Regions from separate parts of the Desertihabitans brevis genome, predicted to be linked through region 1. Evidence: predicted binding sites of a transcription regulator. Region 1 holds the regulator's gene; each other region holds the start of a gene.
What was found. The regulator LexA, encoded in region 1, represses DNA repair genes until DNA is damaged. The targets are predictions, from matches to a motif close to TCGAACANNTGTTCGA.
Positions count from the first base shown of each region.

Region 2: a site for LexA is predicted at 8,593-8,608, ahead of DT076_RS00540 (HNH endonuclease signature motif containing protein). Genes of this name have one in related genera too.
Region 3: a site for LexA is predicted at 8,004-8,019, ahead of DT076_RS11390 (alpha-ketoglutarate-dependent dioxygenase AlkB). Genes of this name have one in related genera too.

Region 1 covers NZ_QOUI01000001.1:610,660-620,149, forward strand. Annotated here, with positions in the region: gene DT076_RS02870 (hydroxymethylglutaryl-CoA lyase) at 1-517, opposite strand, end outside; gene DT076_RS02875 (DUF2207 domain-containing protein) at 569-2,401, opposite strand; gene DT076_RS02880 (VOC family protein) at 2,478-2,906, opposite strand; gene DT076_RS02885 (vitamin B12-dependent ribonucleotide reductase) at 2,906-5,704, opposite strand; gene nrdR (transcriptional regulator NrdR) at 5,846-6,319, opposite strand; gene DT076_RS02895 (hypothetical protein) at 6,460-6,768, opposite strand; gene lexA (transcriptional repressor LexA) at 7,059-7,877, shown strand; gene DT076_RS02905 (hypothetical protein) at 7,917-8,675, shown strand; gene DT076_RS02910 (ATP-dependent DNA helicase) at 8,692-9,490, opposite strand, start outside.
Region 2 covers NZ_QOUI01000001.1:127,668-137,157, reverse strand. Annotated here, with positions in the region: gene aroQ (type II 3-dehydroquinate dehydratase) at 1-118, shown strand, start outside; gene DT076_RS00575 (alpha/beta hydrolase family protein) at 140-802, opposite strand; gene DT076_RS00570 (SOS response-associated peptidase) at 799-1,623, opposite strand; gene DT076_RS00565 (DoxX family membrane protein) at 1,700-2,269, shown strand; gene aroA (3-phosphoshikimate 1-carboxyvinyltransferase) at 2,343-3,686, shown strand; gene rsgA (ribosome small subunit-dependent GTPase A) at 3,683-4,717, shown strand; gene DT076_RS00550 (class I SAM-dependent methyltransferase) at 4,746-5,669, opposite strand; gene DT076_RS00545 (inositol monophosphatase family protein) at 5,784-6,647, shown strand; gene DT076_RS00540 (HNH endonuclease signature motif containing protein) at 6,908-8,560, opposite strand; gene serA (phosphoglycerate dehydrogenase) at 8,960-9,490, opposite strand, start outside.
Region 3 covers NZ_QOUI01000006.1:216,576-226,065, reverse strand. Annotated here, with positions in the region: gene DT076_RS11420 (multidrug effflux MFS transporter) at 1-64, shown strand, start outside; gene DT076_RS11415 (BCCT family transporter) at 213-2,174, shown strand; gene DT076_RS11410 (hypothetical protein) at 2,250-2,906, opposite strand; gene DT076_RS11405 (WS/DGAT/MGAT family O-acyltransferase) at 2,991-4,454, opposite strand; gene DT076_RS11400 (Rv3235 family protein) at 4,535-5,038, shown strand; gene secA (preprotein translocase subunit SecA) at 5,010-7,928, opposite strand; gene DT076_RS11390 (alpha-ketoglutarate-dependent dioxygenase AlkB) at 8,037-8,693, shown strand; gene DT076_RS11385 (GNAT family N-acetyltransferase) at 8,693-9,259, shown strand; gene DT076_RS11380 (winged helix-turn-helix domain-containing protein) at 9,249-9,490, opposite strand, start outside.

The DNA.
Region 1 (9,490 bases):
CCACCGGCACCACCTCGGCGACCGGGACGCGGCCCTCGTCGGGGTCGCCGAAGCACATCGAGACATAACCGCGGACGGCCAGCCCGGCCGCGCGGGCGCCCCGCACGACGTCGGCGGCGCGGCCGAGCGCGGTCTCCCGGTCGGTGCCGAGGTTGGCCCGGGCGAAGCTGTCGGTGGCCGAGACGACGACGGCGACCTCACGGGCGCCGGCGGCCAGCGCGCGCTCCAGCCCGCGGACGTTCGGCACCAGCACCGGCAGCCGGAGGCCGTCCAGGTCGCCCAGCCCGGCCAGCACCTGCTCGGCGTCGGCCAGCTGGGGCACCCAGCGCGGCGAGACGAAGCTGGTCGCCTCGATGGTGGGCAGTCCGGCGGCGTGCAGCCGGCGGACGAAGGCGATCTTGACCTCCGGGGTGAGGACGGCGCGCTCGGCCTGGAGGCCGTCGCGCGGCCCGACCTCGTACACCCGCACCTCCGGCGGCGTGGCCGGGCCCGGGTACGGGTCGGGGAACGGCTCCATGGTCCCGACCCTACGACCGCCGGCAGCGGCGTCGGGGTGTGGTGGGGCCGCTCACCACCCGCCGGCGCTACCGCCACCCACTCCGCCGCCCACGCCGGCGCTGAACCCGCTGCCGCCGGAGGAGGCGGTGGAGGCGGCGGTCATCGCCGCGCTGGTGTCGGCGGAGAAGGAGGCCAGGTCGCTGGCGAAGGAGGGGGCCAGCAGCAGGCTGCCGTGGTAGCCGCCGACGTACCAGACCGGGTCGGGCAGCACCACACCACGCTCGGCCAGCTCGCGGAAGACGCCGGCCCAGTGCTCGGCGACGCCGAAGGCGATGGCGTGCGGCAGGTAGCGGGAGAAGATGTCCTCACCCTCCTCCAGGCGGATCTGGTCGGCCTCCGCGGTGCCGAGGTACAGCTTGAACCCCCGGGCCTGCTCCAGCACCGCCGAGCCCTCGGCGGTCCGGGTCGGCATGCGCACCGACAGCACCGCGAGCGCGATGCCCAGCGGTACCAGCGCCAGCGGGACCAGCCCCCAGGACACGGCGAAGGCGAGCACCAGGCTGAGCACCGCCCCGGCGACCGCGACGAGGATGCCCCACCCGACCCAGGTGGCCCGGACCCGGCTGGGGTCGCCGTGGAACCAGCCGCGTTCGGTGACGTCGCGGTACAGGTCGCGCTGGGCCTTGGCCTTGAGGGTGGCGAAGGAGGCGCCCAGGTCGGACAGCAGCACCGGCGACCCGTCGGCGAACAGGCCGTCCAGCAGGTCCTGCTCGTAGCGCTGCAACCCGGACCGGTCGGCGTCCAGCCGGCGCAGCCGCCAGCGGTCGGGGCCCTTCGGCGGCTTCTCCGCCTCGGCGGCGACGTCCTCGATCACCAGGTGGCCGCGGACGGCGAGGTCGACGATGGTGGCGGTGACGTCGCGGTCGTGGGCGACCTCGTCGAGCAGGGTGCCGATCTGCCCGGGCCGGGCGTCCTCGGGCGGGGTGAAGCGGACCGCCACCGGGGCGCCGCTGCGGCCGCGGGTGGTGCGCACGGGCTCGCCGCCCACCGGCATCAGGCCCGGGGTGAGGTCGGCGTAGCGCTCGTCGGCGCCACGGCGGCCCAGCAGCACCAGGCCGACCACGCCGAGGACGGCCACCAGCGAGCCGAGGACGCCGGTGACCGGGGTGAGCGGGAAGAGGTTGCCGAGGTGGCGGCGCGGGATGAGGATCGGCTCCGCGGTGAAGGTGCCGGCGGGCCAGCCGGCGACCGTGGTGAGGCCCTGGCCCTCCTCGACCGCGGGGTGGCCGAAGGTGGCGATGGGGCCGTCGGCGCTGCTGGTGGCGCAGGGCGTGCGGCTGCCGGCGTCCCCGGCGAAGCAGGCGACCTGCTGGACGTCGTCGGGCCCGGTGACGGTGACGGTGACGTCCTGCACGGGCAGGGACTGGTCGACCAGGACGTTCCAGGCCAGCTCGTCCAGCCCCGACCCGGCGGCCTCGGGGTTGACCAGGCCGCGCTGGGTGAAGGTCACGGTGTAGGTGTGCAGACCCTCCAGCTCGACGTCCTCGTCGCCGATCCGCAGCTGCAGCACGCCGCCGTCGGTCTCGGTCTGCACCGGCTCGGGCCGGCCGTCGCGGGTGGCGGTGACGTCGGTGATCGGCAGGCTGCGGTAGTGGTCGGGGTCGCCCTGCACCTCGGTGCGGACGGCCTGGCCGAGCAGCGGCCCGTGGCCGGGGTCGCTGCCGAGGTCGTAGTCGAAGTCGAGGGTGACCTGCGCGGTGCCGTCCTCGGCGAGCTCGGCGGTGACGTCGTAGCGCGGGTAGCTCCAGTCCCCGTCCGACTCGGCCCGGGCCGAGGCGGTCGGCAGCAGGAGCAGCAGCACGGCGGCGAGCAGCATGAGGACGGTCGACCGGGTGGCGCGCATGGGGTCATTCAACCTCGCTCGGGGGCCGCTCCGCGATGACTGCTGTCACCATCCTCGCCCCCGTCCGGCGGTCCGCTCAGCCGGGCCGGCCAGGCGGCACCACCAGCGCGCCGATCTCCCCCGGGGCCCAGGCGATCTCCCAGGAGAACCCCGCCGGGTCGACGAAGTAGCCGGAGTAGCCACCCCAGTCGCGGTGCTCGGCCGCGGTGGTGCGGGCGCCGGCCCGCTCGGCCAGGGCGAGCACCGCGTCCACCTCCTCCGGGCTGCCGAGGTTGTGCGCCAGCGTGATCGGGAACGCCCCCGGCCCGCGGACCGGTGGGCCGACCTCGGCGGTGAAGTGGCCGACGTCCCAGAGCGAGAGCAGCAGGTGCTCACCCACCTGGAACATCACCACCTCCCCCGGCTCGTCGGTCATCGGCTGCCAGCCGATGCCCTCGACCCAGAACCGGCGCACCGCCTCGAGGTCGTCCACGGCGAGGGTGACCAGGCTCAGCCGCTGCTCCATCAGCTGCACCCGCTGGTGGAGCCGCAGCCCTCGCACACGTAGCAGGAGCCGCTGGGCCGCATCTTGGTGCCGCAGACGTAGCACAACGGCGCGTCGACCGTCCGGCCCGACAGCGACTCGACCAGCTCGGTGGTGGTGTGCGCGGCGGAGGGGTCGGGCCTCGCCGGAGCCGGGGTGGGAGCCGGTGCTGCCGGCTCGGGTGCGGCATCGGCGGCCAGCTCCTCGACCGGCGGGTCGTAGGAGCCGGTCTCGACATGGCGCGCCCGCTCCCGCGCGGTGTGGATGCCGAGCTCGGTGCGCTGCTCGGTGCTCAGGTGGTCCAGGGCGAGCCGGCGGAAGATGTAGTCCATGATCGACTGCGCCATCCGGATGTCCGGGTCGTCGGTCATCCCGGCCGGCTCGAACTTCAGGTTGGTGAACTTCTGCACGAAGGTCTCCAGCGGGACGCCGTACTGCAGCCCGATCGAGACCGCGATCGAGAAGGCGTCCATCACCCCGGCCAGGGTGGAGCCCTGCTTGCCGAGCTTGAGGAAGATCTCGCCCAGCCCGCCGTCGTCGTAGCTGCCGGCGGTCATGTAGCCCTCGGCGCCGCCGACGGAGAACGAGGTGGTGCGGCTGGCCCGCGACTTCGGCAGCCGCCGGCGCACCGGGCGCACCTCGGCCGGCGTCTCCGGCGTCGGCTCGGGGTCGGCGGTGCGCACCGTCGGCGTGCCGGTGGTCAGCGGCTGGCCCACCTTGCAGTTGTCGCGGTAGACCGCCAGAGCCTTCAGCCCCAGCCGCCAGCCCTCGGTGAACACCTCGGCGATGTCGTCGACGGTGGCGTCCTCGGGCAGGTTCACCGTCTTGGAGATCCCGCCGGAGAGGAATGGCTGGACGGCCGCCATCATCCGCACGTGCCCCATCGGCGCGATCGCCCGGACGCCCATGGCGCAGTCGAAGACCTCGTGGTGCTCCGGGGCCAGCCCGGCGGCGTCGACCACGTGGCCGTGCTCGGCGACGTGCGCCACGACGGCCTCGACCGTCTCCTCGTCGTAGCCCAGGGTGCGCAGCGCCCGCGGCACGGTGGCGTTGACGATCTGCATCGAGCCGCCGCCGACGAGCTTCTTGAACTTCACCAGCGAGAAGTCCGGCTCCACCCCGGTGGTGTCGCAGTCCATCATGAAGCCGATCGTCCCGGTCGGGGCGAGCACGGTGGCCTGGGCGTTGCGGAAGCCGTGCTCGGCCCCCAGGGCGAGCACCTGCGCCCACTCCCGCCCGGCCCGATCGTGCACCGCGCCGTCGACGTCGGACAGCGTCGTCAGGGCGGTGCAGGCATCGCGGTGCTGGCCCATCACCCGCTGGTGCGCCTCGGCGTTGCGGGCGTAGCCCGCATAGGGCCCGACCACCCGGGCCAGCTCGGCCGAGCGCCGGTAGGCCGCCCCGGTCATCAGCGCGGTGAGACTGGCGGCCAGTGCGCGCCCGCCGTCGCTGTCGTAGCCGTGCCCGCTGGCCATCAGCAGGGCGCCGAGGTTGGCATAGCCCAGCCCGAGCTGGCGGAAGTCGCGGGTGTTCCGCCCGATCGCCTCGGTCGGGAAGTCGGCGAAGCAGATCGAGATGTCCATCGCCGTGGTGACCAGCTCGACCGCTGCGACGAAGGACCCGGTGTCGACGGTGCCGTCCGGGCGCAGGAACGCCAGCAGGTTGAGGCTGGCGAGGTTGCACGAGCTGTCGTCCAGGCTGAGGTACTCCGAGCAGGGGTTGGACGCGGTGATCCGCCCGCTCTCGGGGTTGGTGTGCCAGCGGTTGATGGTGTCGTCGTACTGCAGGCCCGGGTCGGCGCACTCCCAGGCCGCCTGCGCGATCGAGGCGAAGAGCTCGCGGGCCCGGACCGTCTCCAGGGTGCGGCCGTCGGTGCGGGCGGTGAGGTCGAAGGTGCCGTCCTCCTCGACCGCGCGCATGAAGGCGTCGCTGACCCGGACCGAGTTGTTGGCGTTCTGGTACTGGACGCTGGTGATGTCGGCACCGCCGAGGTCCATGTCGAAGCCGGCGTCGCGCAACGCGCGGATCTTCTGCTCCTCGCGCGCCTTGGTGGCGACGAAGTCGGCGATGTCGGGGTGGTCGACGTCGAGCACCACCATCTTCGCCGCCCGCCGGGTGGCCCCGCCGGACTTGATGGTGCCGGCCGAGGCGTCGGCCCCGCGCATGAAGGAGACCGGCCCCGAGGCGGTGCCGCCGGAGCTGAGCCGCTCCTTCGAGGACCGGATCCGGGACAGGTTGAGCCCGGCCCCGGAGCCGCCCTTGAAGATCAGCCCCTCCTCCCGGTACCAGTTGAGGATCGAGTCCATGGTGTCGTCGACCGACAGGATGAAGCAGGCACTCACCTGCTGCGGGGAGCTGGTGCCGACGTTGAACCAGACCGGTGAGTTGAAGCTGAAGTACTGGTGCAGCAGCAGCCAGCGCAGCTCGTCGCCGAACACCGCCGCGTCGGCCTCGCCGGCGAAGTAGCCGTGCTCCAGACCGGCGGCGGCGTAGCGGTCGACCACCCGGTCCAGCAGCTGACGCAGGCTGTGCTCGCGCTGCTCGGTGCCCACCGCCCCGCGGAAGTACTTGGTGGTGACGATGGTCGCGGCGTTGACGCTCCAGAAGTCGGGGAACTCGACGCCGTGCTGCTCGAAGACCGTCTCGCCCGTGCGCCAGTTCGTCTGGACGACGTCGCGCAGCTCCCAGGTCACCTCGTCGTAGGGGTGCACACCCTCGGTGGAGAACACCCTCGGCACCCGGAGGCCGGTGGTCGTGGTCGGACGGCTGGTGTCGGTCACCCGCCCATTCTCGGCGCCGTCGGACGGTGGGACAACGGGGCCCTCCCCAGGTGGTGGAGGCGGGCGCCTGCGGCCGCGGGCAGCGGCGGACCGACGGGTCGGGGCGTTGCTCGACGCGGGGCGCCCCGACCCGTGTCCCGGTCAGGGCCCCTGGACGGGCCCGGCAGCCGTCGGCGCGCCGCGCAGCTCGCTGATCGCGGCCTCGAAGTCGTCGACGGACTCGTACTTCTGGTAGACGCTGGCGAAGCGGAGGTAGGCCACCGGGTCGAGCTCGCGCAGCGGCTGCAGGATGGCCAGGCCGACCTCGTCGGCGGGGACCTCGGGGTTCCCCGCGGCCCGCAGCGTCTCCTCCACGGTCTGGGCCAGCTGGGCCAGCGCGTCCTCGCTGACCGGTCGGCCCTTGCAGGCCTTGCGCACCCCGCTGACGACCTTGTCGCGATTGAACGGCTCGACCACGCCGGAGCGCTTGACCACCATCATCTGCATCCGCTCGACGGTGGTGAACCGACGCCCGCACTCGGGGCACTGGCGACGGCGCCGGATGCTGGTGCCGTCATCGCTCACCCGGGAGTCGAGCACCCGGGAGTCGGTGTTGCGACAGTACGGACAGTGCACGACCACTCCCCCGGGATCGACGGCCTGGATCTACCTGTAGCGGAATCACATCCGTGTGACCACTACATGTAGTGACCTTAGGGCGATCTCGCCCCTAGATCAAGCCCGGACATCCTGCCGGTCGTCACCCCGGCGCAGAGTCAGCCGGTCACCACCAGGAAGCGACCCACCATCGCCACCACCGCGAGCACGAAGGTCGCCAGGGTGAGCGCGGTGACCACGGCCACCCCACGGGCGGTCAGGTGCCAGTCGCTCCCGGTGGCCGTAGCCGGGGCCGGCGCCGACACCCGGCAGGCCCGCGGCGCCCGGGCCGGGGTGCGCAGCTCCGGCGCACCGGCCCCGGTGGGACGGACCCGGCTCTGCGGACGCACCCGGCGCCGGCGGACCGGCGGGGCGACCCGCAGCGCGGACTCCGTCAGCGGACCGGCGGTCACGATGGTGGTGCTCATGCTGCCTCCTCGGTGCGTCGAACCCATGTTCGATACCCCTGTCTACTCGATTCGAACGTGTGTGCCAACGACCTCGCCCGGCGTGTTCGAACACGTGTTCGCAGGCCCACCGGTCGGTCCGTCGGCCGACGTCGAGAACTCCACCAGGAGGCACTGACAGTTCTCGCGCGACGACGTCCCGAGCCCGGCTCTTGGCCCTGCCGGGCGCCGTCGGGACGACCGCGCAGCGCGACGCGCCGAGGTCGAACAGGTGTTTGATTGGTGCGCGCAGGAGCCGTAGCGTCTGCTCCATGGTCCGCAGCACCGATGAGCCGCCCGTCCCCAGCACCCGCCCCGGCGGACGTCGACGCGGACGTCCCAGCGCCGAGATGGTGGCCGCCCAGCTGGCCGAGTCCGGGGCCACCGTCACGTCCCTGCCCGACGGCCCGGAGGACGTCCACGGCCTCACCCCCCGCCAGCGCCGGATCCTCGAGGTGATCAAGGAGTCGGTGGAGCGCCGCGGCTACCCGCCGAGCATCCGGGAGGTGTGCGACGCGGTCGGTCTGGCCAGCTCCTCCAGCGGCAGCCACCAGCTCAAGGTGCTCGAGGCCAAGGGCTACCTGAGGCGCGACCCGAACCGTCCCCGCGCGATGGAGGTGCTGCTGCCCGGCGGGCCGTCGGTGGGCACCGCACCGGACGAGGCGCCGGTGCTGGCCAACGCCGGGGACGAGACCGGCGTGTCGGACGCCTTCCCCGCCGCCGTGCCGGTGCCGGTGGTCGGGCGGATCGCGGCCGGTGGCCCGATCCTGGCCGAGGAGGTCGTGGAGGACGTCTTCCCGCTGCCCAAGCAGCTGGTCGGCGACGGGACCCTCTTCATGCTCGAGGTGCGCGGTGACTCGATGGTCGACGCCGCCATCTGCGACGGCGACTGGGTGGTCGTCCGGCAGCAGCCCGACGCCCAGAACGGTGACATCGTGGCCGCCCTGATCGGCGAGGAGGCCACGGTCAAGACCTTCAAGCGCACGCCGGGCCAGGTGTGGCTGCTGCCCCACAACCCGGCCTACGAGCCGATCGACGGCAACGAGGCGACCGTGCTCGGCAAGGTCGTCACGGTGCTGCGCCGGGTCTGAGCCGCCCGGGTTGGCCCGGCGAGCGGCTAGCGTCGCCCCGTGCCCAGCCCCGACCAGCTGTCCGCCCACCCGTCCGTCCCGGCGCCGCGATCGCGCTGGGCACGGGTGCTCCGGGTGGTGCTCGTCGTGCTGGCCGTCCTGCTCGCCCTGCCGGTGCTGGCCTACGTGGGCAACGGGGTGGTCGGCTCGGTCCGGCAGGCCCGACTCGCCCGTGAGGTCGCCGCCGAGGTGCGCGACGGCCGAGCGGTCGCCGAGCCGGAGGTGAGGGCGCTGCGCGACCGCCAGCGGGCGGCGGTGGCGGCCGCAGGCGGGCCACCGCCGCGCCACAGCCACCTCGCGCTGGAGTGCCAGCTCGGCACCCGCGACGCGGGCTGGATCGTGCAGGAGCACACCCAGACCTGCTCGGTGCGCAGCATCGACCTCCACCCAGTGGCCGACCGGGCCGCGGCCGACGCCCTGGTGGCCCGGCTGGCCGCGGCCGACTTCGGCGAGCCCACCTCCTCGCCGCTGCCCGACGGCTGCGTCGCGCTGCGGAAGCGGTCGGAGGCGGACCTGCCGGAGGTCGAGACGCTGTGGGTCCCGGCGGCGGCGGTGGCCGACGACCGGTGCTACCAGCTGCGCACCGCCGGCGCCGACGGCACGGCCGGGGAGACCTTCGCGCTGGAGGACCTGGAACCCGGCCAGGACTGGGTGGCGGTGGTCACCACCCGCACGGTGCTCCCGGAGCGCGGGATCGGCTGCAGCCCGTGGTCGGTGCTCTTCTGCACCGCGCCCTGGGACGAGCCGGTGCGGGACTGACCCGGGGTGCGACCGGTCAGGCCTGCTCGCCCCGGGCCTCCTGCAGCCGCCGCAGCGCCTGCACGGCCACCTCGCGGTCGGTGGTCGACCACATCGGCGGCATCGACGAGCGCAGGAAGCTGCCGTAGCGGGCGGTGACCAGCCGCGGGTCGAGGACGGCGACCACCCCGCGGTCGCTGGCCCGGCGGATCAGCCGTCCCGCCCCCTGGGCCATCAGCAGCGCGGCGTGGGTGGCGGCGACCTGCATGAAGCCGTTGCCGCCGCGCTCGGTGACCGCCTGCTGGCGGGCCTGCATCAGCGGGTCGTCGGGGCGCGGGAACGGCAGCTTGTCGATGATCACCAGCTCACACGTGTCGCCGGGCACGTCGATGCCCTGCCACAGCGACACGGTGCCGAACAGGCTGGTGGCCGGCTCCTCGACGAAGCGACGGGTGAGCTCGGGCAGGTTCGCCTCGCCCTGGCAGAGGACGGTGTGGTCCTTGAGCTGGCGCCGGACGTGGTCGGCGGCCACCTCGGCCGAGCGCTGGGAGGCGAACAGCCCCAGCGTGCGTCCGCCGGCCGCCCAGACCAGCTCGGCCACCTCCGCCAGGGTCTCCTCGCTGATCCCGTCCCGCCGCGGCGGTGGCAGGTGGCGGGCCAGGTAGAGGATGCCCTGGCGCCGGTAGTCGAACGGCGAGCCGACGTCGATCCCGCGCCAGCTCAGGGCGTCCTCGGCCGGCTCTCCGGGGTCGGGGTCGTCGGTGCGCTCCCCCGGCCAGAGCCCGACCGAGCCGGCGGTGGCGTCGAAGCTGCCGCCGAGCTGCAGGGTGGCCGAG
Region 2 (9,490 bases), 480 kb from region 1:
CGAGGACTTCCGGCACCGCTCCTACCTGTCCGACGTGGCGAGCGGGGTGATCGTCGGCTGCGGGCTGCTGGGCTACCAGTTCGCCATCCAGCGGCTGGCCGCCCTCCACCGGTCCTGAGCGCACCGCGCCTGAGCCGGTTCAGCCGGCCGCGGCCGCCAGCGCCCGGCGGGCCGCGCCCAGCAGCAGCTCTCGCCAGTCGTCCGGGCTGATCCCGGCCCGCTGCGCCGGACGCAGGTCGTGCCCGGCGTCGGGCACGTCGAGCACGGTGACGTCGGCGTCGGGCCCGGCTCCGGCGAGGGCCGTCCGCAGCTCGTCGGTGCCGCCGAAGGGGTCGCGGGCGCCCTGGAGCACCACCCGGGGCACGGCCGGGGCGAGCAGCTCCTCCAGCCGGGAGGTCGTGCGTCCGGGCAGGTGCAGCGGGAAGGCCAGGCAGAGCACCGCCCCGGCCCCCACCTCGGTGGCGGTGCGGCAGGCCACCCGGGCACCGGCGCTGCGGCCGCCGGTGACCAGCGGTGCCTCCGGCCAGCGTCGGCGCAACGCCGGCACCGCCGCCAGCCACGCCTCGTCCAGCTGCGGGGGCCGGACCGCGACCTTGCGTCCGGCGACCAGCCAGGGCTGGGCGAACCGGGCCACCGCCACCCCCTCGGCCGGCAGCCGCCGGGCCAGGGTGGTGAGGTCGCGCGACTCCAGCCCGCCACCGGCCCCGTGACCCAGCACCAGCACCGCGTCCGGACGCTCCGGCGCGTCGACCAGCCACCGGCCGGGGCCCTGCGGGGTGTCGACCGGGACGTCCTCGCTCACAGCAGCCGGTCCTGCCCCGCCCCGGTGCCGTCCGAGCCGGTGCCGTCCTCGCCGGTGCCGTCAGCTGCGTCGTCGGCCGGGGCGGGCGGCTCCTCCCCCAGCGGCGTCAGCAGCTCGGGCCCGTCGTTGCGCACGTTGCTGACCAGGCCGACCACGGCGTAGGCCTCGAGCTGGGCCGCCTCGGTCACCTCGAGCAGCTCCAGCGCCCGCTGCGGGTCGGTGCTGGACGGGTCGAGCCAGGCGTCGCGGGCGGCGGCCGGCACCACCATCGGCATCCGGTCGTGGATGTGGCCGACCGCGTCGGTCGCGGTGGTCGTGATCACCGAGCAGGAGACCACCCAGGCGTCGGGTGAGTCCGGGTCGGCGGCCGGGTCCTTCCAGAACTCGTAGATCCCGGCCATCGCCAGCCGGCCGCCGTCGGCGCGGTGGATGAAGAACGGCTGCTTGCGCGGACGTCCACCACGGCCGGGCTGCGCGGTGTCGTACCACTCGTAGTAGCCGTCGGCGGGCAGCAGGCAGCGCCGGGCGGCGAAGGCGCGGCGGAAGGCCGGCTTCTCGGCCACCGTCTCGACCCGGGCGTTGATCATCCGCGCCCCACCCCTGACGTCCTTGCTCCAGCTCGGCACCAGCCCCCAGCGCAGCGGGGTGAGCCGCCGCCGGACCTCGCCGGTCTCCTTGTCGGCCCGCTCCAGCACAGCCGGGACGGCGTCGGTCGGGGCGACGTTCCAGCTCGGTCCGCCCCACTCGCCGACCACGTCGTCCACCTCGAACTCGCGGCTCAGGTCGTCCGAGCTCGCGGTGCTCGCGTATCGCCCACACATGCCCGACACGCTAGTCCCCGCCACCGACGGTGAGCCCGGTGTGGGCCGCGTCGGAGGAAGCCGGTAGAAAGGACCCATGAGCCTGCCTCGATTCGCCGCCCGCGCCATGCTGGCCAGCCTCTTCGTGTCCCGTGGTCTCAAGGCCGCGCGCCAGCCCGACGAGCTCGTGCCGGTCGTCGAGCCCCTGACCGACCGCCTGGTCCCGCTCGTGCAGAAGAACGCGCCCAGCGGCGTCGGCTCCTACATCCCCTCCGACACCGCCACCCTGGTGCGGATCGGCGGGGTGGCCCAGGTGCTCGCCGCGCTCGCGCTGGCCACCGGTCGGGCCCGTCGCCCCGGGGCGGTGCTGCTGAGCATCTCGATGGTGCCCCAGCTGCTGGCCTCCGCCCCCTTCGGCGGCAACAAGGCCGACGACGACGGCGAGCAGAAGCGCAGCTTCCTCACCAACCTGGCCGTGCTCGGCGGGGTGCTGCTGGCCTCCCTCGACACCGAGGGCAAGCCCAGCCTCGCCTGGCGGGCCCAGGCCGGCGGCGACAAGGTCGCGGCCAAGACCCGCAAGGCGCGCAACCGGCTGGCCAAGGAGGCCAAGCAGGCCCGCAAGGACGCGCGGCGGGCCGTGAAGAAGGTCGAGAAGAAGTTCGACTGAGGACCAGCACGACGTGACGGCAGAACCCCCAGCAACGAACACCCCCGCCGGCCCGGCGCGACCCCGGCGAGCCGTGGCCGGAGGTGAGTGGTTCGCCCCCCGCGCCGAGGAACGCGTGCACGCCCGCGTCCGCGTCCCCGGGTCGAAGTCGGAGACGAACCGGGCGCTGGTGCTGGCCGCCATCGCCGACGGGCCGTCCACCATCACCGGCGGCCTGGACGCCCGCGACACCCAGCTGATGCGCGACGCGCTGCGGGCGCTGGGCACGACGATCGACGACGGCACCGACGTGTGGCGGGTCACCCCGGCGGCGGACGACCACCGGATGGGCGGCACCATCGACTGCGGTCTGGCGGGCACCGTGATGCGGTTCGTGCCGCCGCTGGCCGCCACCGTGCCCGGCACCGTGACCTTCGACGGCGACGAGGCGGCCCGCAGCCGTCCGATGCTGCCGCTGCTGGACGCGCTGACCGACATCGGCGCCGACCTCGACGACTCCGATGCGCTGCCGTTCACCCTCACCGGGCGTCCCGACCTGCCGGGCGGACCGGTCAACATCGACGCCTCCACATCCAGCCAGTACGTGTCCGCGCTGCTGCTGGCGGCCCCGCGGTTCGCGCGCGGGATCGACCTGCGTCACGTCGGCCCGACGCTGCCCTCCCTCCCCCACATCGCGATGACGGTGGCGATGCTGCGCGAGCGCGGCGTCGATGTGGACCAGCCCGAGGAGCACCGCTGGGTGGTCGCTCCCGGGCCGGTGCAGGCACGCGACGTCACCATCGAGCCCGACCTCAGCAACGCCGCCCCCTTCCTCGCGGCCGCCCTGGTCACCGAGGGTCGGGTGACCGTCCACGACTGGCCGGCCGAGACCGACCAGCCCGGGGCGATGCTGGTCGACCTGTTCAGCGCGATGGGTGCCCGCGTGGAGCTGACCGAGGACGGGCTCACGCTGACCGGGACCGGGCACGTGCGGGCGCTGGAGGCCGACCTGTCCGCCGCCAGCGAGCTCACGCCGGTGCTCGCGGCGGTCTGCGCGCTGGCTCACGGCACCAGCCACCTGACCGGGATCGGTCACATCCGTGGCCACGAGACCGACCGGCTCGCCGCGCTCGAGGCCGAGCTGCACGGGCTGGGGGCGGCGGTCAGCCAGCACGAGGACGGGCTCACCATCCACCCCCGGCTGCTGCACGGCGGGACGTGGCGCACCTACGCCGACCACCGGATGGCGCAGGCGGGGGCCGTGCTCGGGCTGGTGGTCGACGACATCACCCTGGACGACATCGGCTGCACCAGCAAGACGATGCCGCAGTTCCCCGAGCTGTGGGACGACATGCTCGCCCAGAGCGACCGGTGGCTGGCCCGCGACGTCGCCGAGCACCCCGAGGACGGCGACGAGGCAGCGCAGGACGCCCCTTGAGCCGACGGGGAGGCATCCACAGCGACGAGCACGCGGGCTTCGACCGTCCCGGCCGCCGCTCCCGTCCCCGCACCAAGGACCGGCCCGACTTCTCCGACGCCGCCCTGGCGACGGTGATCACCGTGGACCGCGGCCGCTACCGGCTGCGGCTGGACGGGGCGTCCGACGAGCCTGGCCGGGGGCTGGTCTCGGCGACGAAGGCCCGCTCGCTGAGCCGGTCCCGGGTGGTCGTCGGTGACCGGGTGCGGGTGGTGGGCGACCTCAGCGGCGAGGAGGGCACGCTGGCCCGGCTGGTGGAGGTCGAGGAGCGGCGGACGGTGCTGCGCCGGACCGCCGACGACGACGACCCCTACGAGCGTCCGGTGGTGGCCAACGCCGACCAGCTGGCCATCGTCACCGCGCTCGCCGACCCGCCTCCGCGGCCGGGGATGATCGACCGGATCCTGGTGGCCGGGTTCGACGCCGGCCTGGACGCGCTCCTGGTGCTGACCAAGGCCGACCTGGCGTCGCCGGACGAGATCGTCGCCGCCTACCGCCCGCTGGACGTCCCCGTGCTGACGACCCAGCCCGGTGCCGACCTCAGCGACCTGCGGGAGCGGCTGGCCGGGCGGACGACGGTGTTCGTCGGGCACTCCGGGGTGGGCAAGTCGACGCTGGTCAACGCGCTGATCCCGGGGCTGGACCGGGCGGTGGGGGCGGTGAACGCGACGACCGGCCGGGGCCGGCACACGTCGACGTCGGCGATCGCGCTGCAGCTGCCGGCGCTGCCCGACGGTCGCGACGGCGGCTGGGTGATCGACACCCCGGGCGTGCGCTCCTTCGGGCTCAGCCACGTCACCCCGGACGGGATCGTGTCGGCCTTCGGCGACCTGGCCGCCGAGACCGGCAGCTGCCCGCGCGGGTGCCGCCACGACAGCACGGCCGTCGACTGCGGGCTGGACCAGGCGGTGGCCGAGGGCCGGCTCTCCCCGGAGCGGCTGCAGTCCTTCCGCCGCATCCTCGACGCCCGGCTGAGCGCCGAGACGTACTGAGCCCCGGTCGATCGCGCGGCTGGGTCGGTCAGCTGGCCGACGGTGCGACGTCCGGGCGCTGGAAGTGCCAGAGGATCGTGGACGGGGTCGTCCAGGCCGCAGCGCTCGCCTCCGGGGCCAGGTCGAGCAGCGACCACGGCCACAGCGACCACGGTCCGAGGTCGTCGGCGTCGGCCGCCCGGCGGGCGGGCCGCTCGGACGCGGCACCGTCGTCGACCGCCCCGACCTCCTCGCAGCGGCGGACCTGCAGCCCGGCCGCCAGCGCCGCCCGCAGGTAGGCGCCGACCGGGTGGCGGTAGGTGGGCACCAGCCCCGGTCCGCCGTCGGCGCCGAGGGAGGTCACCACCGAGCCGCGCAGCACCAGCTCGGCGTGGACGTCGGAGATCACCAGGTGGCCGCCCGGCCGGAGCACCCGGGCGAGCTCGGAGAGCGGCCCCTCGAGCCCGGGCAGGTGGGACAGCGCGAGCGCGCACACCGCGACGTCGACCGAGGCGTCGGGCAGCGGGAGTCGCTCCAGGTGGCCCTGCACGAACCGGGCGGACGGCACGCGGGTGCGGGCGCGGGCCAGCATCTCGGGTGAGGCGTCGACGCCGACCACCCGGTGCCCGGCGGCGTCCAGGCGCTCGGTCAGCCGACCGGTGCCGCTGGCCGCGTCCAACGCGGTGCCGGCGGGCAGGCTCTGCAGCACCTCGTCGACGAAGGGCTCGTCGAGGTCGAACAGGCCGTTGGGCTCGTCGTAGCTCGGGGCCCACTGCCGGTACCCGTCGGCGGCGCTGCCCCGGGCGACCCGCACCCCGGGGTGCCCGGCGAGCACCGGGTCGTCGAGCAGCCGGCGCACCTCGGCGAGCCGCTCGCGGGTGAAGCCCTCGTCGAGGTCACCCGCCCATCCGCGCAGCAGCGCGAGCCCCTCCATCCCGAGCAGGTAGGCCAACGGGTGCTGGTAGATGGTCACGCCCGTCGAGCGTAGGCACGGATCGACCGGGCGGCCACCGGATTGCCCCGGCGGGCCGGAGCGGGATGCCGTGCGGTGACGCCCGTGCCCGTGGGACCCCGATAGCCTCTCCCCATGGCCCCGTCCCCTGCGCAGAACCTCACCGACGACCTGCGGCTCGCGCACCTGATGGCCGACAACGCCGACTCCATCACCACCAGCCGGTTCCGGGCCCGCGACCTCACCGTCAGCAGCAAGCCCGACATGACCGAGGTGACCGACGCCGACCTCGCCGTCGAGGAGGCCGTCCGGCGCACCCTGTCCAAGGCACGACCGCGGGACGCGGTGCACGGCGAGGAGGGTGAGGACACCGGGTGGGGCCCGCGCCGGTGGGTGGTCGACCCCATCGACGGCACCCGCAACTTCGTCCGCGGGGTGCCGGTCTGGGCCACCCTGATCGCGCTGATGATCGACGACGAGGTGGTGGCGGGCGTGGTCAGCGCCCCGATGCTCAACCGGCGCTGGTGGGCCCACCGTGGCGGCGGCGCGTTCGCCGGGAAGTCGCTGATGTCGGCCAGCCCGATCCGGGTCTCCCAGGTGGCGACGGTGGCGGATGCTTCGCTGTCGTACAGCTCGATCGGCGGCTGGGTGACCTCGGGCCACGGCCAGCCCTTCGTCGACCTGATGCGCGACTGCTGGCGGACCCGGGCCTACGGCGACTTCTGGAGCTACATGCTGCTCGCCGAGGGTGCGGTCGACATCGCCTGCGAGCCCGAGCTGGCCCTGCACGACATGGCCGCGCTGGCGGTGGTCGTCGAGGAGGCCGGGGGCCGGTTCGGCAACGTGGCCGGTGAGCGCGGGCCGGTGGGTCCGGGCGCGCTGGCGACCAACGGCGTCCTGCACGACGAGGTGGTGCGCCGGCTCAACACCCCGGTGGAAGCCGGCGACGACGACCTGGAGCCGTCGGTGGAGATCCCGCGGGTGACCCCGGAGGTCTGAGTTCGCTGACGGAGGCGTCACGCCCGGCCTGTTCGCGCCATCGCACGGGCGGGCTGAGGATGACGTCGTGCCCGCGCTGCTCGGGTTCGACAGCACCGAGCTGGCTTCCGCGGCGTCCTGGGAACGCGGCTGGGTGCACGCCTGTCGGCCGCTGATGCCGCCGGGGCTCGACGCCCCGGGCGCGGGCATGCCGCAGTCCCTCGCTGACCGGGTCAGCCGCGGGTGCGGCAGGGCGAGGCTGGGCTCCGACCGGGCGCAGGTCAGAACGGTGGCGGGTCGTGCTCCCCGGAGGCGCGCTCCCCTGGCGCCGTAGCAACGGCCCCTCGGAGCGGGGGTGCACCGCTCCTGCCGTTCGGCGTCGGCGCCGCGGGAGGCGGGGCGCCTCCGCGGGGTCGTGCGGTCTGGCCGGTCGCCGTCCGCGGTGACGGCTCAGCGGACGGCGGTGGTGACTGCTCGGAGCGTCTGGTGCCGTCGCGCCGGCCCGTCGGTGGGCCGGTGAGCGCGGTGGTGCCGTCGCGGTCACGGAGGAAGCGGTGGCCGTGGGGGCTCGTCCACAGGTGGACGCCGGGCGCGAGCCGCCGGTAGCGCCAGCGGTGGTGGGTCTTGTCGTTGTGGTGGCGCGGGCACAGCGGCACGAGGTTGTCCGCGGAGGTGGGGCCACCCTGCTCGTAGGGGATCTGGTGGTCGAGCTGCACCGTGGGCTTGCGCGGCACCTCGTCGGCCGGCGTGGCCAGGGCACGCCCGCGCCTGCCGGCACGGAGCGTGCGCGGGTGTGCGGGTCGGTGGCAGAAGGGGAACAGGCAGGTGCGGTCGCGCAGCGTGACCCGCTCGCGGAGCCAGTCGGGGATCGCGTAGCCCTCGACCGAGGGGTTCTCGTTCAGGTCGATGACCGGCTTCACCTCGACCTGGGCGTCGGGCCGACCGCACCAGTCGCGGATCTGGCCGGCGGTGACCGGGGTGCGGGTGTTGCCCACCCACCCGACCTGCGCCCGGTCCGGCGCACCGGTGGGCGTCCGGCCGAGCGCATCGGCAGACAGGTGCAGGTACAGCAGCACCCGAGACCGCCCTGCCGCCGGCGACCCGCCGGGCCCGCGCTGGTCGGCCGTCGTGGAACCAACGGCCGGGCCGGTCGTGGCGTCGTCCTCGGCAGTCGGACCGAGGTCGAGGGCGGGCTGGCGCCGGGCGAGCTCGCCGACGGCCATCGAACGGCGGACGTCCAGCGGCTGCTCGCACCCGGCCTGCGCCAGGGCGACGGCACCGTCGCTGATCGCGGCGTCGAGGTCGAGCGCGTCCACCAGGTCGAGGGTGCCTTCGACGTAGGACAGGCCGCCGCCGTCGCCGTCGTCGGGGTGGCGCACGGTGAAGTGGCGGCGGTCGGCGGCCTCGAGACGGCGTCGCTCGGCCTCCTCCGGCATGAACTCCAGCACCGCCGCGTCGACCAGCCGGTCGAGCTGACGCGGCCCGACCCGTCCGGCGACGGCCGCGACCTGACGGTCGACGAAGGCGACCGCCTCGAGCGTGAGGGTGCTGGTGGACTGGGCGATCCCGCGTGCCCGCCAGGCCGGCACGCGCCCAGCCTGCACGAGCGCCCACACCGCGGGCAGGCGGTGGCGCAGCTCCAGGGCGTCGCCGATCAGCCGCTGACCGGACTCGGACGGCAGCCCGACCGCGGCGGCGAACTCCGAGATGCAGGCGCGGTCCACCTGCGGGGTGCCCTCCCCCGCCAGCGGGACACCGCACTCGCGGCCCTGCCAGGTGGAGACGGCCGCCTCGTCGGCGTCCACCGCCGGGTGCAGGTCGGCCCACGAGGCGGCGTGCCGGAGCAGCCCGGCGCTCGCGCTCAGCTCCTGCTCGTGCAGCTCGCGCGCGCCGGCGAGCACCGTCGTCGCGTCGATCCCCCGTGCTGCTTCCATGACCCCGACGCTACGGAAGACCTCTGACAGTTTCGAACGCGTGATCGATCTGGGATCCGTCGTCGCGGGAACGGCTCGGGCCGTGTGACGTCGACCCGTCGCGCTGCAACGGGCTCAGGGGTCGGGGCCGTTCGAGCCTCGCTCCCGCTCACTTCCGGGTGGCGGCCGGGGTCCGCGCGCATCGGCTCGTGGCGCGGCAGCCGCGCCCCGGAGATGAGGGGCTCGGTCACGCCGCGGGGACCACCTCAGGACGGCGGCAGTCGGTTGCTCGCCCTTCGACAGGCTCAGAGCGCTTGAAGCCGGGTGCGGCGCAACCGCTCAGCTCGGCCGGCGGGAATGAGCCGGCCGGCGTCCGCGCTCGCCCTTCGACGAGTTCGGAGCGTGGGGCGGCGGCGCGGGTCAGCAGCCGATGGTGGTGAGGCGGACCGTCTCGGGAAGGGCGAGGAGCTCCTCGATCATCGGGGCCGGCAGGGGGCTGGCGACGTCGGTGACGACGTAGCCGAGCTCACCGCGGGTGGAGAGCACCTGGCGGTCGATGTTGACCTGGTGGCTGCCGAGGACGGTGTTGAGCCGGGCCAGCACGCCGGGGACGTTGCGGTGCAGGTGCAGGATCCGCGCGTGCGGCACCTGGTCGTCGATCTGCACCGAGGGCAGGTTGACGCTCATCACGGTGGCGCCGGTGGCGGCGTAGTCGCGCAGCTTGCCGGCGACGAACCGGCCGATGTCGATCTGCGCCTCCTCGGTCGAGCCACCCACGTGCGGGGTGAGGATGACGTTGGGGATCCCCTGGAGGCTGGAGACGAAGGGGTCGCCGGCCGACTTCGGCTCCTCGGGGAAGACGTCCACGGCGGCACCGGCGAGGTGCCCGCTGAGCAGCCGCTCCCGCAGCGCCTCGTGGTCGACGACGATCCCCCGGCACAGGTTGAGGAA
Region 3 (9,490 bases), on a different contig from region 1:
GGCCAACCTGGCGGCCCTGCTGCTGCTCGTACGGCTCTACCGGGGGCGTCGGCGTCCGGCGTAGGCTGCAGCTGCACGGTCGGCGGCGTCCCGCGGACGTTGGCCGGGCCGTGACCCGGTTTGTCTCCACCGGGCGCATTTCCTAGGTTGGTCGACTGTTCACGTACGCGGATCCGCGGGGACGTGTCGACGTGCCCCGCAGTGAGGAATGCATGAGAACACTGACCGACTCCTGGCGGGGCATCCACAAGCCCGTCTTCATCCCGGCCTCGATCGTCATCCTCGGGCTGGTGGCCTTCGCCGCGGTGAGCAGCCAGACCGCCTCCGACACCTTCACCACGCTCAACGCCACGATCACCGACGGCGTCGGCTGGTGGTACATCCTGGCCGCCACCGTCTTCGTGGTGTTCGCCATCTTCTGCGCGTTCAGCCGGGTGGGGTCGATCCGGCTGGGACGCGACGACGAGAAGCCCGAGTTCGGCATGTTCTCCTGGTTCGCGATGCTCTTCAGCGCCGGCATGGGGATCGGCCTGGTCTTCTACGGCGTCGCCGAGCCGCTGTCGCACTTCGTCATCCCGCCGCAGGCCGGTCGCGTCCCGCCCGGTACCGACGAGGCCGCCAACCAGGCGATGGAGCTGACCCTGTTCCACTGGGGTCTGCACGCCTGGTCGATCTACGTCGTGGTCGGTCTGGGTCTGGCCTACATGACCTACCGCAAGGGACGCCCGCTGTCGGTGCGCTGGCTGCTGGAGCCCCTCTTCGGCCGCAAGGCGATCGAGGGCGCGCTCGGCCACGCGATCGACGCCATCGCCGTCATCGGCACCCTCTTCGGCGTCGCCACCTCCCTCGGCATCGGTGTCACCCAGATCGCGGCCGGACTGGGGTACCTGGGCTGGCTGGAGGTGGACGCCACCTGGACGGTCGTCATCATCGCCATCATCACCGCGATCGCCACCTTCTCCGTGGTCACCGGCGTCACCAAGGGCCTGAAGTGGCTGTCCAACATCAACATGGTGCTGGCCGCGGTGCTGGCGCTGTTCGTGCTGCTGCTCGGCCCCACCCTGTTCATCCTCACCGCCTTCGTGCAGAACCTCGGCGGCTACGTCGGCGCGCTGCCGGAGATGATGCTGCGCACCGCCCCGTGGGCCGACGACACCTGGCTGGGCGACTGGACGATCTTCTACTGGGGCTGGTGGGTCAGCTGGGCGCCCTTCGTCGGGATGTTCATCGCCCGGATCTCCCGCGGCCGCACCATCCGCGAGTTCATCACCGGCGTGCTGGTGGCCCCCACCCTGATCGGTGCGCTGTGGTTCACCATCTTCGGCGAGACCGGCATCCTGCGCACCCGGGAGGAGATCGCGGCCGCGCCGGAGGGACGTCCGACCGAGGGGCTGGCGACCTGGGACGCGGGCACCGAGAGCGTCTGGTTCCCCGAGGGCGGCTTCTCGGTGAACTCCAACACCGCGCTGTTCCAGCTGCTCGCCGACTTCCCGCTGGCCCAGGTGACCAGCGTGCTGGCGATCGTGGTGATCGTGTTCTTCTTCGTCACCTCCTCCGACTCCGGCTCGCTGGTCATCGACATCCTCTCCACCGGCGGTGACCTGGAGACGCCCAAGCTGACCCGGGTCTACTGGGCCGTGCTGGAGGGCGTCGCCGCCGCCGTGCTGCTGCTGGTCGGCGGCACCGCGGAGGACCCGACCGCGTCGTTGACGGCGTTGCAGACCGCCTCCATCGCCACCGCCGTACCGTTCTCGATCATCATGGTGCTGGCCTGCGCGGCGCTGCTGAAGGCGTTCCGCTACGACCTGGCCACGACGCCGCGCTACCTGCGGGTGGCCACCGCCGGGGACGCGCCGGTGCAGCCCGAACCCGAGGGCTCCGCTCCCCCGGGACGCCGGCGCGGCGGCATCTCCACCACCTTCGCGGGCCTGGCCCCCTCGCGCGAGGGCATCAGCACGCCGCAGGCCGGCGGGCTGGTGGTCGCCGTGCAGGACATCCCCGGCCACACCGTCGCGGTGGACCCGCGCAGCGGCGCGGTCGAGGTGGCCGACGACGCGCTGCCCTCGGACCCGCTGAACGGCGAGGTGTTCGACACGCCGGAGTTCGCGGCCTCGGCCGAGGCCGCCCGCCTCGAGCGCGAGGAGCCTGCGCCGGAGCGGGACGAGGACCGCTGACCGGCGGCACCGCACGACCTCGCGGCGCCGGGACGCCCTCCACCAGGAGGCGTCCCGGCGTCGTCGTCAGAGGGCTCAGCTCCGCCAGGCGGTGAGGACGAGCCGCCAGCCGAAGTCGCGCCGGGCGGGCACGGCCACCTCGGTCGAGCCGACCCCCAGCGCCACCCGGTGCACGCCGTCGGCGGAGGTCGTCGCCAGCCCGAGCAGGGCGATGTCCTCACGCTGCTCGGTGGTCCAGTGCAGGCCGAGCGCCTCACGCCCGTCGACCACCCAGCAGTGCGCCCAGCCCGACACCTCGACCAGCCCGGCGGGGTCGCCGTGCAGCTCCGCCGCGCCCTCGGCCGTGCGCAGCGGCAGCTCCACCCGGTGGCGCCACGGGGCGGCCGCGGCCACCCGGTAGCCGATCCGGACCGCCCCCGAGAGGCCGTGCACGGTCCGCGACAGGGCAGCGTCGTCGGTCTCCACCCGCCAGCCCGGCGGCCCGGACGGCTGGCCGAGACGGTCCAGCGCCGCCGCGGGGCGCCACGCCCGCTCCGGCGGGGAGACGTCCCGGTCCCCGACGACCAGACGCTCCAGACCGGGGGCGTCCTCGGTGAGCCAGGGGTGGTCGCCGGAACGCAGCCCCGTCCAGCGACCTCCGGTGGTGTGGTCCAGCTGCAGCCGCAGCTCCGATCGGGTCCACTCCCCCGTGACCGGGGGGCCGGACACGGGACCGCTGCGCAGGGGGGCCATGGACGAGAACCTAGCCGCTGCAGGTGACGATCCGTCGGTGGTGTGTTCCGCATCCGTGACGACCCCGTGGGCCGCGCCGGGCGGTCAGCCGTCGCGGCGCCGCCGCGGGCGGGTCGTGGTGCGGGTCGAGCGCGCCTGCTCGACGGTGGCGCTCAGCTCCTCCAGCGCGTCCCCGACGCACTGGGCCAGCACGTCGAGGTCGCTGGCCTCGTCCCGGTCGCCGTTGAAGCCGATGAACACCTCGCCGTTGTAGGAGGTGACCCCGATGCTGAGGATGTGCCCCGCGGTCAGCGGCAGCACCGGGAAGCTGGCCACCAGCTCGGCGTCGTCGAGGTAGACCGGGTGCTGCGGGCCGGGCACGTTGGTGATCACCAGGTCGTGCGGCCGCCGCACCAGCTGGCTGGTGACCCGTGCCCCCAGGTGGTGCAGGGTGGTCGGGGCGAAACCGGCGATGTCGATGATGCTGCGGGCGTCCACCGCCAGCCCGGTGTCCTTGTGGGCCTTGGTGCCGTAGGAGACCTGGTGCAGCCGCATCAGCGCGTTCGGCTCCCCCACCGGCAGCGGCATCAGGTGCGGTGCCACCCTGCTGCCGAGCGAGGACGGGGTGCCGTCCTCGTCGATCACGCTCATCGGCACGCAGGCGGTGAGCTGGGTCCGGGTGAGGTGCTGGCCGCGCGCGGCGAACCAGGAACGCAGGGCACCGGTGAGCACCGCCAGCACCACGTCGTTGATCGTGCACCGGTGCGCCACCCGCAGCGTGCGCAGGTCCTGCAGCGGCAGCACCGCGCAGGCGAACCGGCGCTGCTGGGAGACCACCCCGGTCAGCGGTGAGTCCGCCGGCGGCCGGGCACCGGTCATCAGGTCGGTGGCCAGCCCGCCGATGGTCTCGCCGAACCCACCGACCGCCTCGCCCACCGCCACCGCGGTGCCGAGCACGCTGGTCACCCCGCGGCGCACCCCGTCGACCAGCACGAACGGGTCCCGGGCCGTCTCCACCGCGGTCTGCACCAGCAGGTCCACCGGGCCGGGCTCCGGCCGGGGCTCCCAGGCCGGGGCGGCGAGGTCGCCGCCGTCGGCCACCTCGTCCAGCAGCACCTGACCGATGTCGACGTGGTCCTCGCCGTCGACCAGCAGCTGGGAGGTCTTGGTGATCACCGCCAGCCGGTCGTCGGCCAGCCCCTCGACCAGGTACATCTCCCACAGCGGGCGGGAGTGGTCCAGCCGGCGGGCCATCACCCGGCCGACGAACTCGCGCAGCTGCTCCAGCGAGCCCGGACGGGGCAGCGCGGAGCGGCGGACGTGGAAGCTGAGGTCGAACCCGTCGTCCTCCACCCAGACCGGTGCGGCGAGGTTGAACGGCACCGCCCGCAGCCGCATCCGGTAGCGCGGGACGAAGGCCAGCCGGTCCTCCACCAGCGCCGCCAGCCGCTCGTGGTCGATGCCACCCGGGCCGGGGCGGAACACGTCGACGGTGCCCACGTGGTTGGGGTGGTGGGCGGTGTCCAGCGCCAGCAGGGCGTCCTCGGCGGCGGTCAGGCGGTCGGCCATCGGCCCCTCCTCCGGCACTTGTCCACAGATCCGTCGACGGCGCCCGCGGGAGACGTCGCCGGGGTCCAGGCTAGGCGAGCATGACGATCAGCGTCCTGCCCCTGCCCGTCCAGCACCCGCCGGTGCTCCGTGACGCCGTCGCCCCCGCGGTCCCCGCCGACCAGCCGACGCTGTTCGGCGAGGAGGCGCCGCTGCTGCGCGCACCCGGGCCGGAGCAGCCGCTGCTGCCCGGCGCCGCCCGGACCGCAGCCGTCCTGGTGCGGCTGGTGCTGGAGTCGCTGGACGGCCGCCGCCCGGCCACCCAGCTGGAGAGCTGGTTCACCGAGGCGGTGCTCACCCAGCTCGCGGTCGAACGCGGCCTGCGCCGGCGCTCGCGCCGGCACCCGCCGGCCCAGCTCTGCTCGGTCCGGGTGCAGCACCCGCGCCCTGACGTGGCCGAGGTGAGCATCCGGCTGCACGCCGCCGGACGCTCGCTGGCCTGGGCGATGCGGCTGACGACCGGTGGTCAGCGCTGGCGCTGCACCGACCTGGAGACCGGCCCGCGACCCGATCCCGTCAGCTGCGCGCTCCGTGGCACTGCTTGAACTTCTTGCCCGACCCGCAGGGGCACGGCTGGTTGCGGCCGACACCGGCATAGGGGTCCTGCTCGGCGGTGCCGGTGGCGGTGCTGGCCCGGCCGTCCTCATCCGGGGCGCTGTAGCTGAGCCGGCCACGGGTCGGCCCGCCACCCAGGCCCTTGGCCGAGATGCTCGGCCGGCCCGGGGCCGCCGCCACCGCCCCGGCCGGGGCGCCGTCATCGGGCTGGGCCGCGTCGGTCGCCGGGGTGCCGGCGTCGGGCTGGACGTCGGCGTCGGACGGGGACGGCTCCCCCTCGCGGCGCACCTCGGTGCCGCCGGAGTCCGGGTCGGGCCCCGAGGCGATCCGCTGCTCGAGGTCGCCGACGGTGACCGGCCTGGCGCTGCCGTCCGCGCCCGGGACGACGCCCACCCTCGCCACCTGGGAGACCTTGACGTCGAGGTTGAACAGGTAGCCGACGACCTCCTCGGTGAAGGCGGCCATCATCTGGTTGAACATGTCGCCGCCCTCGCGCTGGTACTCCACCAGCGGGTCGCGCTGGGCCATCGCCCGCAGCCCGATGCCCTCGCGCAGGTAGTCCATCTCGTAGAGGTGCTCGCGCCACTTGCGGTCCAGCACGGTGAGCAGCACCTGCCGCTCCAGCTCGCGCATGTTCTCCTCGCCGAGCTCGGCCTCCCGCTCGTCGTAGGCCCGGGTGGCGTCGGCCACGAAGGCGGTGACCAGCTCGTCGGCGGTCAGGTCGACGCCCTCGTAGTCCTCGCGGTCCAGACCGACGCGGTAGATCTGCGACATCTCGGTCCACAGCTGCTCGAGGTCCCAGTCCTCCACGAACCCGACGGTGTGGTTGCGCACCGTGCTCTCCACCACCTGGGTGGTGGCCGAGCGCAGCTGGGCCTCGACGTCGGCGCCCTCGAGCACCTTGCGACGGTCGCCGTAGATGGCGTGGCGCTGGCGGTTCATCACGTCGTCGTAGCGCAGGATGTTCTTGCGGATCTCGAAGTTCTGCGCCTCCACCTGCGCCTGGGCGCTGGCGATCGCGCTCGAGACCCGCTTGTTCTCGATCGGCTGGTCGTCGGGGATCTTCAGCGCCTGCAGCACCCACTCGACGACGTCGGACTTGAACAGCCGCATCAGGTCGTCGCCCAGCGAGAGGTAGAAGCGGCTCTCCCCCGGGTCGCCCTGGCGACCGGAACGACCGCGCAGCTGGTTGTCGATCCGGCGCGACTCGTGCCGCTCGGAGGCGACCACGTACAGACCGCCGAGCGCGACGACCTCCTCGTGCTCGCTGGCCACCTCGGCCTCGATCGCCTCCAGCGTCTCGGCCCAGCGCGCCTCGTACTCCTCGGCGTGCTCGACCGGGTCGAGCCCCTGCTTGCGCAGCACCTGGTCGGCCAGGAACTCCGCGTTCCCACCGAGGATGATGTCGGTACCGCGGCCGGCCATGTTGGTGGCGACGGTGACCGCGCCCCTGCGTCCGGCCTCGGCCACGATCGCGGCCTCACGCGCGTGGTTCTTCGCGTTCAGCACCTCGTGCTTGACGCCGGCCTTCTTCAGCAGCGCCGAGAGGATCTCCGACTTCGCCACCGAGGCGGTGCCGATGAGCACCGGCTGCCCCTTCTGGTGCCGCTCGACGACGTCGGCCACCACGGCGGCGAACTTCGCCTCCTCGGTACGGAAGATGAGGTCCTTCTCGTCGGTGCGGATCATGGGCTTGTTGGTCGGGATCGGCAGCACGCCCAGGCCGTAGATCTTCTGGAACTCCGCCGCCTCGGTCAGCGCGGTGCCCGTCATGCCGGCGAGCTTGTCGTACATCCGGAAGAAGTTCTGCAGGGTGATGGTGGCCAGCGTCTGGTACTCGTCCTTGATCTGCACCTTCTCCTTGGCCTCGATGGCCTGGTGCAGCCCCTCGTTGTAGCGCCGGCCGGTCAGCGTGCGCCCGGTGTGCTCGTCGACGATCAGCACCTCGCCGTCGGCGACCACGTAGTCGCGGTCGCGCAGGAACAGCTCCTTGGCCTTGATCGACTGGTTGAGGTAGGAGATCAGCGGGGTGTTGGCCGACTCGTAGAGGTTGTCGATGCCGAGCCGGTCCTCGACGAAGTCGATGCCGGCCTCGATGATCGCGACGGTGCGCTTCTTCTCGTCCACCTCGTAGTGCACGTCGCGCTGCATCTTCGCCGCGATCTTGGCGAACTCGGGGTACCACTCGTGGCTCTCCTGCGCCGGGCCGGAGATGATCAGCGGGGTGCGGGCCTCGTCGATGAGGATGGAGTCGACCTCGTCGACGATGGCGAAGTGGTGGCCGCGCTGCACGCAGTCCTCCAGCTTGAGCGCCATGTTGTCGCGCAGGTAGTCGAAGCCGAACTCGTTGTTGGTGCCGTAGGTGATGTCGCAGGCGTAGGCGGCGCGCCGCTGCTCCGGCGTCATGCCGGAGAGGATGACGCCGGTCTCCAGGCCGAGGAAGTGGTGGATGCGGCCCATCTGCTCGGACTGGAACTTCGCCAGGTAGTCGTTCACCGTGACCACGTGCACGCCCTTGCCGGTGAGCGCGTTGAGGTAGCTCGGCAGGGTCGCCACCAGGGTCTTGCCCTCACCGGTCTTCATCTCGGCGATGTTGCCCAGGTGCAGCGCGGCCCCACCCATCAGCTGGACGTCGAAGTGACGCTTGCCGATCACCCGGCGGCTGGCCTCGCGGACGGTGGCGAAGGCCTCGGGCAGCAGGTCGTCGAGGGACTCGCCCTTCTCCAGCCGGGCCCGGAAGTCCGCGGTCTGGCCGCGCAGCTCGTCGTCGTCCATCGCGGTGAAGTCCTCCTCGATGGAGTTCACCTGCTCGGCGATCCGCTGGAGGCGGCGCAGCTGCTTGCCCTCGCCCATGCGGAGCAGCTTGTCCATCAGTGCCACGGTGCAGTCTCTTCCCGTCGACGGTCGGTCCTCGGCCATCGTAGTGGCCCCGGCCGACCAGCCCAGGGTGCTAGGGTGAACACACGTTCGATTCGAGGGAGGTCGACGATGGCCCGCACCGCTGCACCCGTCGCACCGGCAGCCGGCACCGCGCTGCAGACGTCGCTCTTCGACGCCGACCCCGTCGGCCTCGGTCCGCTGGACGGCGTGCACCGGGTGCCGCTGAGCCGCGGCGCCTGGGTCGACCTGCTGCCGGGCTGGCTGACCGGGGCGGACGCGCTGCTCAGCCACCTGGTCGAGGTGGTGCCCTGGCACGCCGAACGGCGTCAGATGTACGAGCGCGAGGTGGACGTCCCCCGGCTGACGAAGTTCTACGGGGCGAGCGAGCCGTTCCCGCACCCGGTGCTGGACGCCGCCCGCGACGCCCTCACCGAGCGCTACGCCGCCGAGCTGGGTGAGCCCTTCACCACCGCCGGGCTGTGCTACTACCGCGACGGCCGGGACTCGGTGGCCTGGCACGGGGACCGGATCGGCCGGGGCCGCGACGTCGACACCATGGTCGCGATCCTCTCGGTGGGGGCGGCCCGGACGCTGGCGCTGCGACCCCGCGGCGGCGGCGACTCCCGTCGGCTGCCGCTCGGCCACGGCGACCTCATCGTCATGGGCGGCTCCTGCCAGCGCACCTGGGACCACGCCATCCCGAAGACCGCCCGCGACGTCGGGCCGCGGGTGTCGATCCAGTTCCGGCCCACCGGGGTCCGCTGATGACCACCCCGCTGTCGCCGACACAGACGCCCCGGCTGCTGCTCACCCGGCCGCAGCCCGACGACCTGGCCGAGCTGTTCGCGCTGCACGCCGACCCCGACAGCTGGCGCCACCTCCCCAGCGGCCGGCACCGCACCCGGGAGGACACCGAGCAGCTGCTGCGGGGCTACGAGCAGAGCTGGGCCGAGCACGGGCTGGGCGCCTGGGTGGCGCGCCGCCGCGGCGGCCCCGAGGACGGTGCTCTGGTCGGGGTCGGCGGCTGCTCGCTGCGCGGAGGCGTCGCCTGGAACCTCTACTACCGGCTGACCCCGGCCTGCCGGGGCCAGGGGCTGGCCCAGGAGATCATCGCCGCCGCGCTGCCGGCCGCCCGGCGGGTGCGCCCTGAGCTGCCGGTGGTGGCCTACCTGGTGGAGCACAACACCGGGTCGAAGGCGGCGGCCGAGCGGGCGGGGCTGGTGCTGCGCTGGCGCGGGCCCGACGCCGGCAACCCCGATCCTGACGCCGTCCGGCTGGTCTACGCCGACCGCGCGCTGGCGCCGGCCGTGCTGGAGTCGTTCACCGGCTGAGGGCGACCGCCCGCTGCAGCAGCGCCGCCAGGTCGCCGCGCTCGTGCACGACCACGTCGTCCAGCCCCAGCCAGGACGCCATCAGCGCGAGCTCGGCGGCCAGCTCCGGCGCGGTCTCGGCGGGGGCGTCCGGCTCGGCCCAGGCGGCCTTGACCACCAGGACGCCGGCAGCCCGGTCGGCCTTGAGGTCGACCCGGGCCACCAGCCGTTCGCCGAGCAGGAACGGGTAGA